Regions from separate parts of the Undibacterium sp. Ren11W genome, predicted to be linked through region 1. Evidence: predicted binding sites of a transcription regulator. Region 1 holds the regulator's gene; each other region holds the start of a gene.

What was found. The regulator sigma-54, encoded in region 1, starts transcription at its own class of promoters, with help from an activator protein. The targets are predictions, from matches to a motif close to TGGCANGNAANCTGCTTT.
Region 2: a site for sigma-54 is predicted at 1,523-1,540, ahead of ACO0K8_RS09130 (PEP-CTERM sorting domain-containing protein). Genes of this name have one in related genera too.
Region 3: a site for sigma-54 is predicted at 1,983-2,000, ahead of ACO0K8_RS13030 (ammonium transporter). Genes of this name have one in related genera too.

What each region holds. Positions count from the first base shown of each region.
Region 1 is NZ_JBMPPB010000008.1:82,039-85,297, forward strand. Features, by position in the region: gene lptB (LPS export ABC transporter ATP-binding protein) at 1-718, shown strand, start outside; gene ACO0K8_RS16940 (RNA polymerase factor sigma-54) at 736-2,223, shown strand; gene hpf (ribosome hibernation-promoting factor, HPF/YfiA family) at 2,345-2,689, shown strand; gene ACO0K8_RS16950 (enoyl-CoA hydratase/isomerase family protein) at 3,089-3,259, shown strand, end outside.
Region 2 is NZ_JBMPPB010000003.1:81,614-84,872, reverse strand. Features, by position in the region: gene ACO0K8_RS09145 (SPFH domain-containing protein) at 1-624, shown strand, start outside; gene ACO0K8_RS09140 (hypothetical protein) at 684-881, shown strand; gene ACO0K8_RS09135 (hypothetical protein) at 938-1,138, shown strand; gene ACO0K8_RS09130 (PEP-CTERM sorting domain-containing protein) at 1,630-2,259, shown strand; gene ACO0K8_RS09125 (patatin-like phospholipase family protein) at 2,483-3,259, opposite strand, start outside.
Region 3 is NZ_JBMPPB010000005.1:130,714-133,972, reverse strand. Features, by position in the region: gene ACO0K8_RS13035 (NUDIX hydrolase) at 152-718, shown strand; gene ACO0K8_RS13030 (ammonium transporter) at 732-1,934, opposite strand; gene aat (leucyl/phenylalanyl-tRNA--protein transferase) at 2,126-2,842, shown strand; gene ACO0K8_RS13020 (arginyltransferase) at 2,892-3,259, shown strand, end outside.

The sequences.
Region 1 (3,259 bases):
TTTACAAAAACGCTATGGGGCGCGCCAGGTAGTGCGCGATGTTTCTTTAGAAGTAAAAAGTGGCGAAGTAGTCGGCTTACTAGGCCCGAATGGCGCTGGTAAAACCACGTCCTTCTACATGATCGTGGGCCTGGTCCCCTCAGATGCAGGAAAAATCGATATCGACGGCGTTGATATCTCGCGCATGCCGATACACCAGCGCGCCAAACTCGGCTTATCTTACTTACCGCAAGAGGCTTCAGTATTTCGCAAGTTGTCGGTGGAGGACAATATCCGCGCTGTACTCGAACTACAAACCGATGAACACGGAAAATCTCTGAGCAAAGCTGCCATCGAGCAACGTCTCGATGCCCTACTCGACGACTTACAAATCGAAGGTTTGCGAGAGAATCCAGCGCTATCGCTATCTGGTGGTGAGCGCAGACGGGTAGAAATTGCCCGCGCACTGGCAACCAATCCCCGTTTCGTCCTGCTTGATGAACCGTTTGCCGGGGTCGATCCGATTGCCGTCATAGAGATACAGCGCATCGTGGTTTTTTTAAAAAATCGCGGCATAGGCGTCTTGATCACAGATCACAATGTGCGCGAAACCTTAGGCATTTGTGACCACGCTTGCATCATTAATCAGGGTGCCGTATTAGCCAGCGGTAGTCCAGAAGAAATCATCAGCAACGAATCGGTCAGGCGCGTCTATTTGGGAGAGCATTTCCGCATGTAGCGGAAATCACACTCAGCATGAAGCAAAGCCTGCAGCTACGCACCTCGCAACATCTGGCACTCACGCCACAATTGCAACAATCGATACGGCTACTGCAATTGTCCACGCTGGAACTGCATCAAGAACTAGAAAACTTGCTGATAGAAAATCCCATGCTAGAGCGCGTCGATAATCCACTCGATAGCGCGGTACGCTTGTTGGCGGACGGCGCCATTGGCAGTACTGAATCACGGTCTGAAACGGAGTTCGGCGTCAGTTCTGCTGAAGATCAGAGTAACGCCAATACCGACTCCAGCGAGATCTCAGAAGTTAGCAACGCGGCCGATAGTGTCAGCCCTAGCGAAACCGAGTGGAGTTTTGACGATGCTCCGCAAGGCAGTAAATCCTCGGAAGAGGATGAGGGAAGACCGCAGTTAGAAGCGGCGCATATTTCACTTAAAGAACATTTGCTGGAGCAAATGCGTCTGAATCTGCGCGAACCGCGCGATCTGGCCTTGGTGGAACTGGTAATCGACGCCCTCGATGATAGCGGTTATCTGATAGAGAGCCTGGAAGATATTCATTCCAGCATCCCTCTAGAACTATTGGTTGAGCCTGAAGAGCTGAGTTTTGCCTTGCTCATGGTACAAAGTTTTGATCCTGCCGGTGTTGGCGCACGTAACTGCTCCGAGTGCCTGGCGCTGCAGATCAAACGCCTGCCCAAAATCGCTTTCGTCACCCGACGCCTCGCACTTGCCATCGTAGAAACACAATTAGGTTTATTTGCACAACGCGATTTTGCTCGCTTAAAGAAGGTTTTTAATTGTGACGATGAGGATTTGCGCGAGGCACAGGTGGTGATACGTTTATGCAAACCCAAACCTGGCGCCGAGTTTGCAGTCAGTAGTTCCGACTATGTGGTGCCGGATGTAATAGTCAAAAAATCTGCTGATGGATGGCAAGTGTTATTGAACCAGGACATCATGCCTAAGCTGCGTGTCAATAGCATGTACGCCAATATCATGAAGCAAAATCGTGGGGATGGCAGTCTTAATCCCCAGTTGCAGGAAGCACGCTGGCTGATCAAAAATATGCGGCAACGTTTCGAGACGATTTTACGGGTTTCGCAAGCAATAGTCGAAAGACAACGGAATTTTTTCACACATGGAGCGGTCGCGATGCGCCCTCTTGTTTTGCGCGAAATTGCTGATACACTGGGTTTACATGAGAGTACAATTTCTCGTGTGACCACTCAGAAATACATGCTGACCCCACATGGTATGTTTGAGTTGAAGTATTTTTTCGGTAGCCATGTCGCCACTGAAACAGGGGGTGAAGCATCATCGACGGCGATACGAGCACTCATCAAACAATTGATAGGAGCAGAAAACCAGAAAAGCCCACTCTCTGATAGCAAGATTGCAGACATGCTGGGTGAACAAGGGATGGTCATTGCGCGCCGCACAGTCGCCAAGTACCGCGAAGCCCTTAAAATTCCACCGGTCAGTTTGCGAAAATCTTTGTAAAAATTGTTCTTGAAATTTTGCGTTAGATTGCTATATATGATTTAGCTCAAACAGGTTTTTCAGATTGGGCGCATAGTAATAGCGATAGTGTCATCAAGTAACATCACCATAGGAGCGTTTTATGAATCTCACCATCAGTGGTCATCACCTTGAAGTAACTCCTGCAATTCGTGAACATGTACAAAACAAGCTAGAACGTATCAGGCGACACTTCGATCAAGTCATTGATATCGCCGTCATCCTGACGGTCGACAAGCTCCGAGAAAAGGACAAACGTCATAAAGCAGATATTAATCTGCACATCAGCGGTAAAGATATTCACGTTGAAAGTCTGGCGCAGGATCTGTATGCTGCCATCGACACACTGATAGACAAACTAGACAGGCAAGTCATTAAACACAAAGACAAAATTCAGGAACATCCGCATCAAGCGATCAAACATATTCCTGATCCAGCCTCAGTGTAAAACTATCAACCCACAAAGGGAACCCAAAACTAGGACGCTTCAGCGTCCTTTTTTGTTGGCAAAAGAGATATGTGCATCTGCAAAAAAAACATCTTGTGCAATCGTTTTTGTAGGGCTGCGATTGTCTCTTTGCACCTTTCGAATCTCTTCACAGATTCATTTGATTAGCGGACAAATTTCGATAAAATGGCAATCTAAAATTTCGATAAAACATGGGCACAAGAACATCCTGCACTCGCTGCTGATTAAATTTCAAAATGGCAGCATGCCTAACACGCACTATTCATGCGGGTTTCCAGCCTATCTCGGCTGCAAGCCGCATGCAGATTGCGTGACCAGGCTGGCACTAGTTGATTTTTCTTATCCCATCCCAATCACCTTCACTAAATACCAGATCCTATGAGTAATCATATATTAAGCTCAATACAGAACCGCATAGGGTTCATCACCCTAGATAGACCGAAAGCCCTCAATTCTTTGTCCCTAGAAATGGTACGCAACATCACCGCCACACTGTTACAGTGGCAAGAGAATGACGAAGTTGCGGCTGTTTTCATTCATAGCAGCAGT
Region 2 (3,259 bases), on a different contig from region 1:
CGTTGGACTAATCCGCTTTTCGCCAAGCGCAAACTCAGCCTGCGCGCCCGCACCCTGAATACTCCGCCTTTGAAAGTCAATGACAAGCGCGGTAATCCGGTCGAGATCGGCGCTGCCATCGTCTGGCGCGTAGAAGAAACCGCACTGGCGATCTACAACGTCGACGATTTCGAGCGCTTCGTGAATGTTCAGGCCGAGGCCGCCTTACGCCATCTGGCGTCGCAATACGCGTATGACGACGGCGAGGATTTGCACGAAGGTGAGACCACCCTAAGAGCCGGCATGGAAGTAGTGGCCAATGCCATGCGCATAGAATTGCATAGCCGCTTCGCCGCCGCCGGTATCGATGTGGAAGACGCCAAATTGACGCATCTGGCGTATGCGCAAGAGATCGCCCAAGTCATGCTGCGCCGCCAGCAAGCCGAAGCCATTATCAGTGCCCGCAAGAAGATCGTGCATGGGGCAGTGAGCATGGTAGAAGAAGCGTTGCGCGGCTTATCCGAACGTAAGATCGTTGAGCTCGATGATGAGCGTAAAGCCGCCATGGTCAGTAACCTGCTGGTGGTACTGTGCTCGGATAAAGAGACCCAACCCATCATCAACACCGGTACGCTTTACAACTGATGTGTTTTTTAAAAACCGCTCAGCCATCTCGATGCAAGTTTCAGTAGTAAGGAGTGTTCATGAATAACAATACCCTGATTTTCGTTTTGATACTGTTCGCCATAGTTGGAGTCTACTTAGCTTATCAGCTGTTTAAATATTACAACTCGCCAGAAGGTGAGCGGCATGCACGGATGCGTATGCAGGGCGCATTTGTTCCGCTCAGCAAAGAAGAACTCGAGCAGGACCAGGCGCGAGCTGATGGCAAGCATGAGTAAATCCGTGCATCTATGTATCGATTCGTAAAGAAAAAAGAGAAACGCATAAAAAACTTATGGCCAGCCCAGGTAAAAAATCCTTCCCTTTGCGTATCGATCCAGTCTTATGGGCCGAGATAGAACGCATGGCCGCCCAAGAGCTGCGCAGCGCTAACGCGCAGGTCGAATATCTGCTACGCCAGGCGCTACAACAACGCGGCCGCAAACTGCCCGATGCCGGTGGCACCGACGATTTGGCTAGCTCAAACAAGAAATAGGAATTTTCAAAAGTACCCCGCCAACGCGCATATCCCATGCGCATGGTGGCTGGGTATGCCCGCAAACCCGCATGGGATATGCGTGTTGGGCCAGGCCTGGTTGCAGATTTCGAAATATAAGCTGGGTGGGGGCGTGTTGATTTTGAATACGCTGGCTTCGCCCAGCGCTAGTAACTTATGCCTAGGCCAATTAATAATCTCTGGCAATGGCGAATGCGGGCATAACAAATGTCATAATAAAAATACAAAAATTCCACTTTAGACGATATTTTTCTTATTATTTCAACCAAATTTTCTTTAAAAAAGTGTCGGATTTTTTTACACTTCATGGTCCAAATTTTATTGGCATTTGGAAAGTATGTTTAAAATCAAAGGCTTATAAATTGGCATAATAGTTGCTTAATAGAATGAGACGTCATTTTGCTGCTTTTGGGAAATATTTTGGCATTGATGATGGCAAGGCATACTCCTTAATTAACACTAGGATAATTATGAAATTAACATTTAAAACCCTTGCCAGTATGATCGCATTGGTCGGTGTAACAGGCGTTGTTTCTACGGCATCTGCGACGATGATCACGCATGAAGATGCCGCTGGTAGCTTTAGAACTATCCGTTCTGCAGGTAGTGCACCGATAGGCCGACTGACCGTGGATTCGGTACAAACCCTCACCGGTTTCGGTGTAGACGTCGATATCAACGGCAACAGCGATCTGAATTTTTTGATTTTCAATTCAAATTCTGGCGCTTTGCTGTTTCAATCAGGTCCAAAATCTTTTCTTGATACTGGTGCAGGATATAAGTTTTCCAATGCAATGTCGTTCACCTTGCAAGCCGGAATTACTTATGGCTTGACCGCGATTAGCAATGTTGGAGGAAGTTATTTTGTGGATGGTGCGGCCAATAATATCGGCGCTTTCCATTTCTTGACGGGTAACCAAAATACTACCGGTACTTTTACTTCTATTTCTATGACTACCGGTCAAGCTTGTTGTGACATAGGTACCGCATTAATCGTCGGCCCAGCGGATGCGGCCGCCATACCAGAGCCAAGCAGCGTCTTGCTGTTTGGCGCAGCCTTAACCGGTTTGGCTGCAATACGCAGACGCCGTTCGGTCTAAATATTGCGTCCTTGAGTTAAATAGGGAGGCTGCCGTGTTACGGTATCCTCCCTATTTGCTTATCGAGCCTCAAGGCGTTGCTTAGGCCAATTCAAGGCTGGCGACAAGTTCCACCAAATCCAAAATGCACCCCCGCCAATACGCATATCCCATGCGCCTGGTGGCAGGGCAGGCTCGCCAACCCGCATGGAATATGCGCGCTGGGCTAGGTGCTTTTCGAAAATTAAAAATTGAGCGGCTTGACTATTGCCATGTCAGGTTTCTCTACAAATGCCGCAAACGCTTCGGCTAGTTTTGCGCTGGCGCTGATTGCCAGTTTCCAGTTGCGTATGCGCGCGTCGTGATCTAGTCCGTAGTGGAAAAAGTCGGTGCGATCGGGTAGTTTGGCACGCGGTAAGTTGCGTATGAAACTAGCCGATGGCGACAGCATGATGAGGTTGTCTAGCCAGCTGCTGTGCTCTCCCTTGCTGGCGCGTCGCCATGGCAGGCTCTTGTCTAGCCAGCCGGGGATGATGTGATCGGAAAAATGCGGATACAGCACCAAACCGGCTCCGTGCCTGTCTTGCAGCTGCGCGTAAGGAAAGTGCAGATGGTAGTCGATCATGCCGCCGTCCCAGTAAGTGCCGGCAGGCGTGCCGGCGATCTGGCGTACCGGTTGCATGATCAAAGGTAGGGTGCCGGAGGCCAGCAAGGACGGTAGTAGATTCTCGGCGCTGAGCGCCACAAAATCGGTCTGGAAGGCATCGAAATGATTCGGCATCCAGGCCAGCGTATCGCGGCTGTCGCCGATCACCACGCGTGTCATATGGCGCGCCAGGTGCTTGCGCGCGCCCAGGTTGGCCAACGCGGCGCTGGCAAAGCCTAGCTTAGTGCTCAGTTCGCTTTGTGGCGCCTGCAAGCGGCCACGTCCGCGTACCGCCAGCACATGCAGGCGTTGGCTTGGGTGGCTGATGATTTCTGCTTCGTGAGCGCCGATAAATTCTTGCAGCAGCCGCATAAT
Region 3 (3,259 bases), on a different contig from region 1:
ACTATACATGAATATGCTGCTTTGCGCAAATGCTTTATCAGATTACCCAATCCTAAACAGTATGGGTATCAGAATGTAGTGCTGAGTTTATCCTAGCCTCGTGCGATCCGGTGCTACACTTTAGGCTTCCCTTTTACTACTAATCTGCACCATGAAATTTTGCCCCGAATGCGCCGCCCCCATCGTCATTGAAATTCCCGCAGACGATACTCGCGAACGTCACGTTTGCTCGGCGTGCAAGACCATTCACTATCAAAATCCTAAACTCGTGGTTGGATCAATCCCGGTATGGACCCAAGACGGCGCAATCAAGATTCTATTATGTAAGCGAGCGATCGAGCCGCGCTATGGCTATTGGACACTGCCAGCTGGCTTCATGGAAAACAACGAAACCACCAGTCAGGCAGCACAGAGAGAAACCGAAGAAGAGGCTGGCGCCAATATCGCCCTGCATGAACTATTCTCTATGCTAAATGTTCCGCACGTTAATCAGGTCCACCTATTTTATCGCGCCACTTTATTAGACCTCGATTATCTGGCGGGGACTGAAAGTTTAGAGGTGCGACTATTTAGTGAGCAAGAAATCCCCTGGGCTGAGATTGCCTTCCCGACAGTGAGCAATACACTCAAATTTTTCTTCGCAGATTTGGCCAAGGTCAAGCAAGGCGGCAACTATGAACTCCATACGCATGACCTGTTTCAAGCCATGCGCGATTGAAACATTCAAGTAACTACCAACTAGTTTCTCGCTCGGCGGTAGATGAAACCTTGTGTATAGACAGATCGGCACCTTCAAATTCCTCCTCAGGATCCAAACGTATCCCCATCAGTTTTTTAAGACTGCCGTAAATCGCCCAGCTACCCAATAGCGCAATTGAAATTCCCAGAGCGGTGCCAGCCAATTGCGAGGCAAAGCTGACCCCGCCTAAGCCACCTAGCGATTTCAAGCCAAAGATCCCGGCGGCAATCCCACCCCACGCGCCGCACAAGCCGTGCAGCGGCCAGACCCCAAGCACATCGTCGACCTTCCATTTATTTTGGGTCCAGGTAAACATCCAGACAAAAATCGCGCCGGCAATCCCGCCTGTTACCAAGGCCCCCAACGGATGCATTAAATCGGATCCGGCACAAACCGCCACCAAGCCCGCCAAAGGCCCGTTATACACGAAACCAGGATCGTTTTTACCTAAGACTAGCGCCACCAAAGTACCGCCCACCATCGCCATCAAAGAATTGATCGCTACCAGGCCGTTCATCTTATCGAGCGTCTGGGCGCTCATGACATTAAAGCCGAACCAACCCACTGTCAGAATCCAGGCACCTAAAGCCAGAAACGGGATACTAGAGGGCGGATGCGCTGCAATCGCGCCGTTTTTCATATACCGTCCGCGCCGTGCACCCAATAGCATAACGGCTGGCAAGGCCACCCATCCGCCAAAAGCATGCACCACCACCGAGCCGGCAAAATCATGGAATTCTTCTGAGAACATCGCTTTGAGCCAGGCTTGAATGCCGAAACGCTGATTCCAGGCTATTCCTTCAAAAAACGGATATAAGACCCCAACCAATAAGGCGGTCGCGATCAATTGTGGATAGAATTTGGCGCGCTCAGCGATACCGCCGGAGATAATGGCAGGAATTGCCGCCGCAAAGGTTAGCAAGAAAAAAAACTTGACCAGCTCAAAGCCATTACGCTCTACTAGCACATCGGCACTGGCATAAAACTGCATGCCGTAGGCGATACCATAACCGACGAAAAAATACGCAATGGTTGACACGGCAAAATCGACGATAATTTTAACCAAAGCATTAACTTGGTTTTTTTTACGTACTGTACCCAGCTCAAGGAAAGCAAAACCCGCGTGCATGGCTAAAATCATGATCGCCCCAAGCAAGATAAACAAGGCATCCGCGCCACTTTTATGTGCATCCATATAGAATCTCCCGATAAATGTGCAAATATTAAATACTGACGCACTAGCAAAGCAATAAATGTACCAATTTAGTGCAAATTTAAATCCTTGATTTATATACCGAATTTTTCCACGCTCATGACTAACGACAATTTCGCACCAAAATATAGCGCCTTTTTGGTGCGCAGCATGCAAATCGCCCAAGGGCGAACATGATTCCCTGGCTGGAACTCGATAGCCCCTTCCCAGACGTAAGCAAGGCCCTGGCTGCCGATCAAGAGGCTGCCGGCTTGCTGGCAGCAGGTGCCGATCTATCTGCCGCGCGCCTGTTAGATGCCTATAGACATGGGATTTTCCCCTGGTACTCAGAGGGGCAACCGATACTCTGGTGGTCTACCGACCCACGTATGGTCTTGATGACGGATGAGTTTAAGCTCTCGGACAGCTTAAAAAAAACACTGAAGAAGGTCGCCAAAGATACCCGCTGGGAAATACGTTTTGACAGCGCCTTCGCCGACGTCATGCGTGCCTGTGCCGCGCCGCGCCGCGATGGCGCCGGCACCTGGATCTCGCCCGATATCATCCAAGGCTATACGGATTTACATAAGGCCGGCTACGCACATTCGTCGGAAGTCTGGCTCGATGGTGAATTAGTCGGTGGCGCCTACGGTGTCTGCATAGGCAAAATGTTTTACGGAGAATCCATGTTTGCCCGCGTCAGCGACGCCTCTAAAATCGCGATTGCTCATTTGATATTTTTCTTGCGCGCACACGGCGTGAAAATGATAGACTGCCAACAAGAGACTGCCCATCTGGCTACCTTAGGTGCGCGCCCGATTGCAAGAAGCGAGTTTATACGCCGCATCAATCTAGCCACCGCATTGCCTGAGATCGCGATATGGGAGCCATTAAAGACCTTCAATAGTTGAGTTTTTAGGCATAAAGTGTTAACACTGAGACGTAACGGGCATAATAAAAGTGACTCAACTTAACGACCTCCCTTTCTCCAGCATACAGTTCTATGCCACGGCACCTTATCCATGCAGCTATCTGGATGGCTTGCAGGCGCGTTCGCAAGTGGCGACGCCAGCGCATCTGATCAATGCCGATGTCTACTCCGAACTCATACAAAATGGTTTTCGTCGCAGCGGTATCTTCATCTACCGCCCGCATTGCGACACCTGCCAGGCTTGCGTGCCGGTGCGTGTCCGCGTCAATGAATTTATCAGCACACGCAGCCAGCGCCGTGCGCTCAAAAAACATGCTGACCTGGTGGCCAGCGTGACCAGTTTAAGCTACCAGCATGAGCATTATGAACTTTACCAAAAATATCAAAACCAAAGACA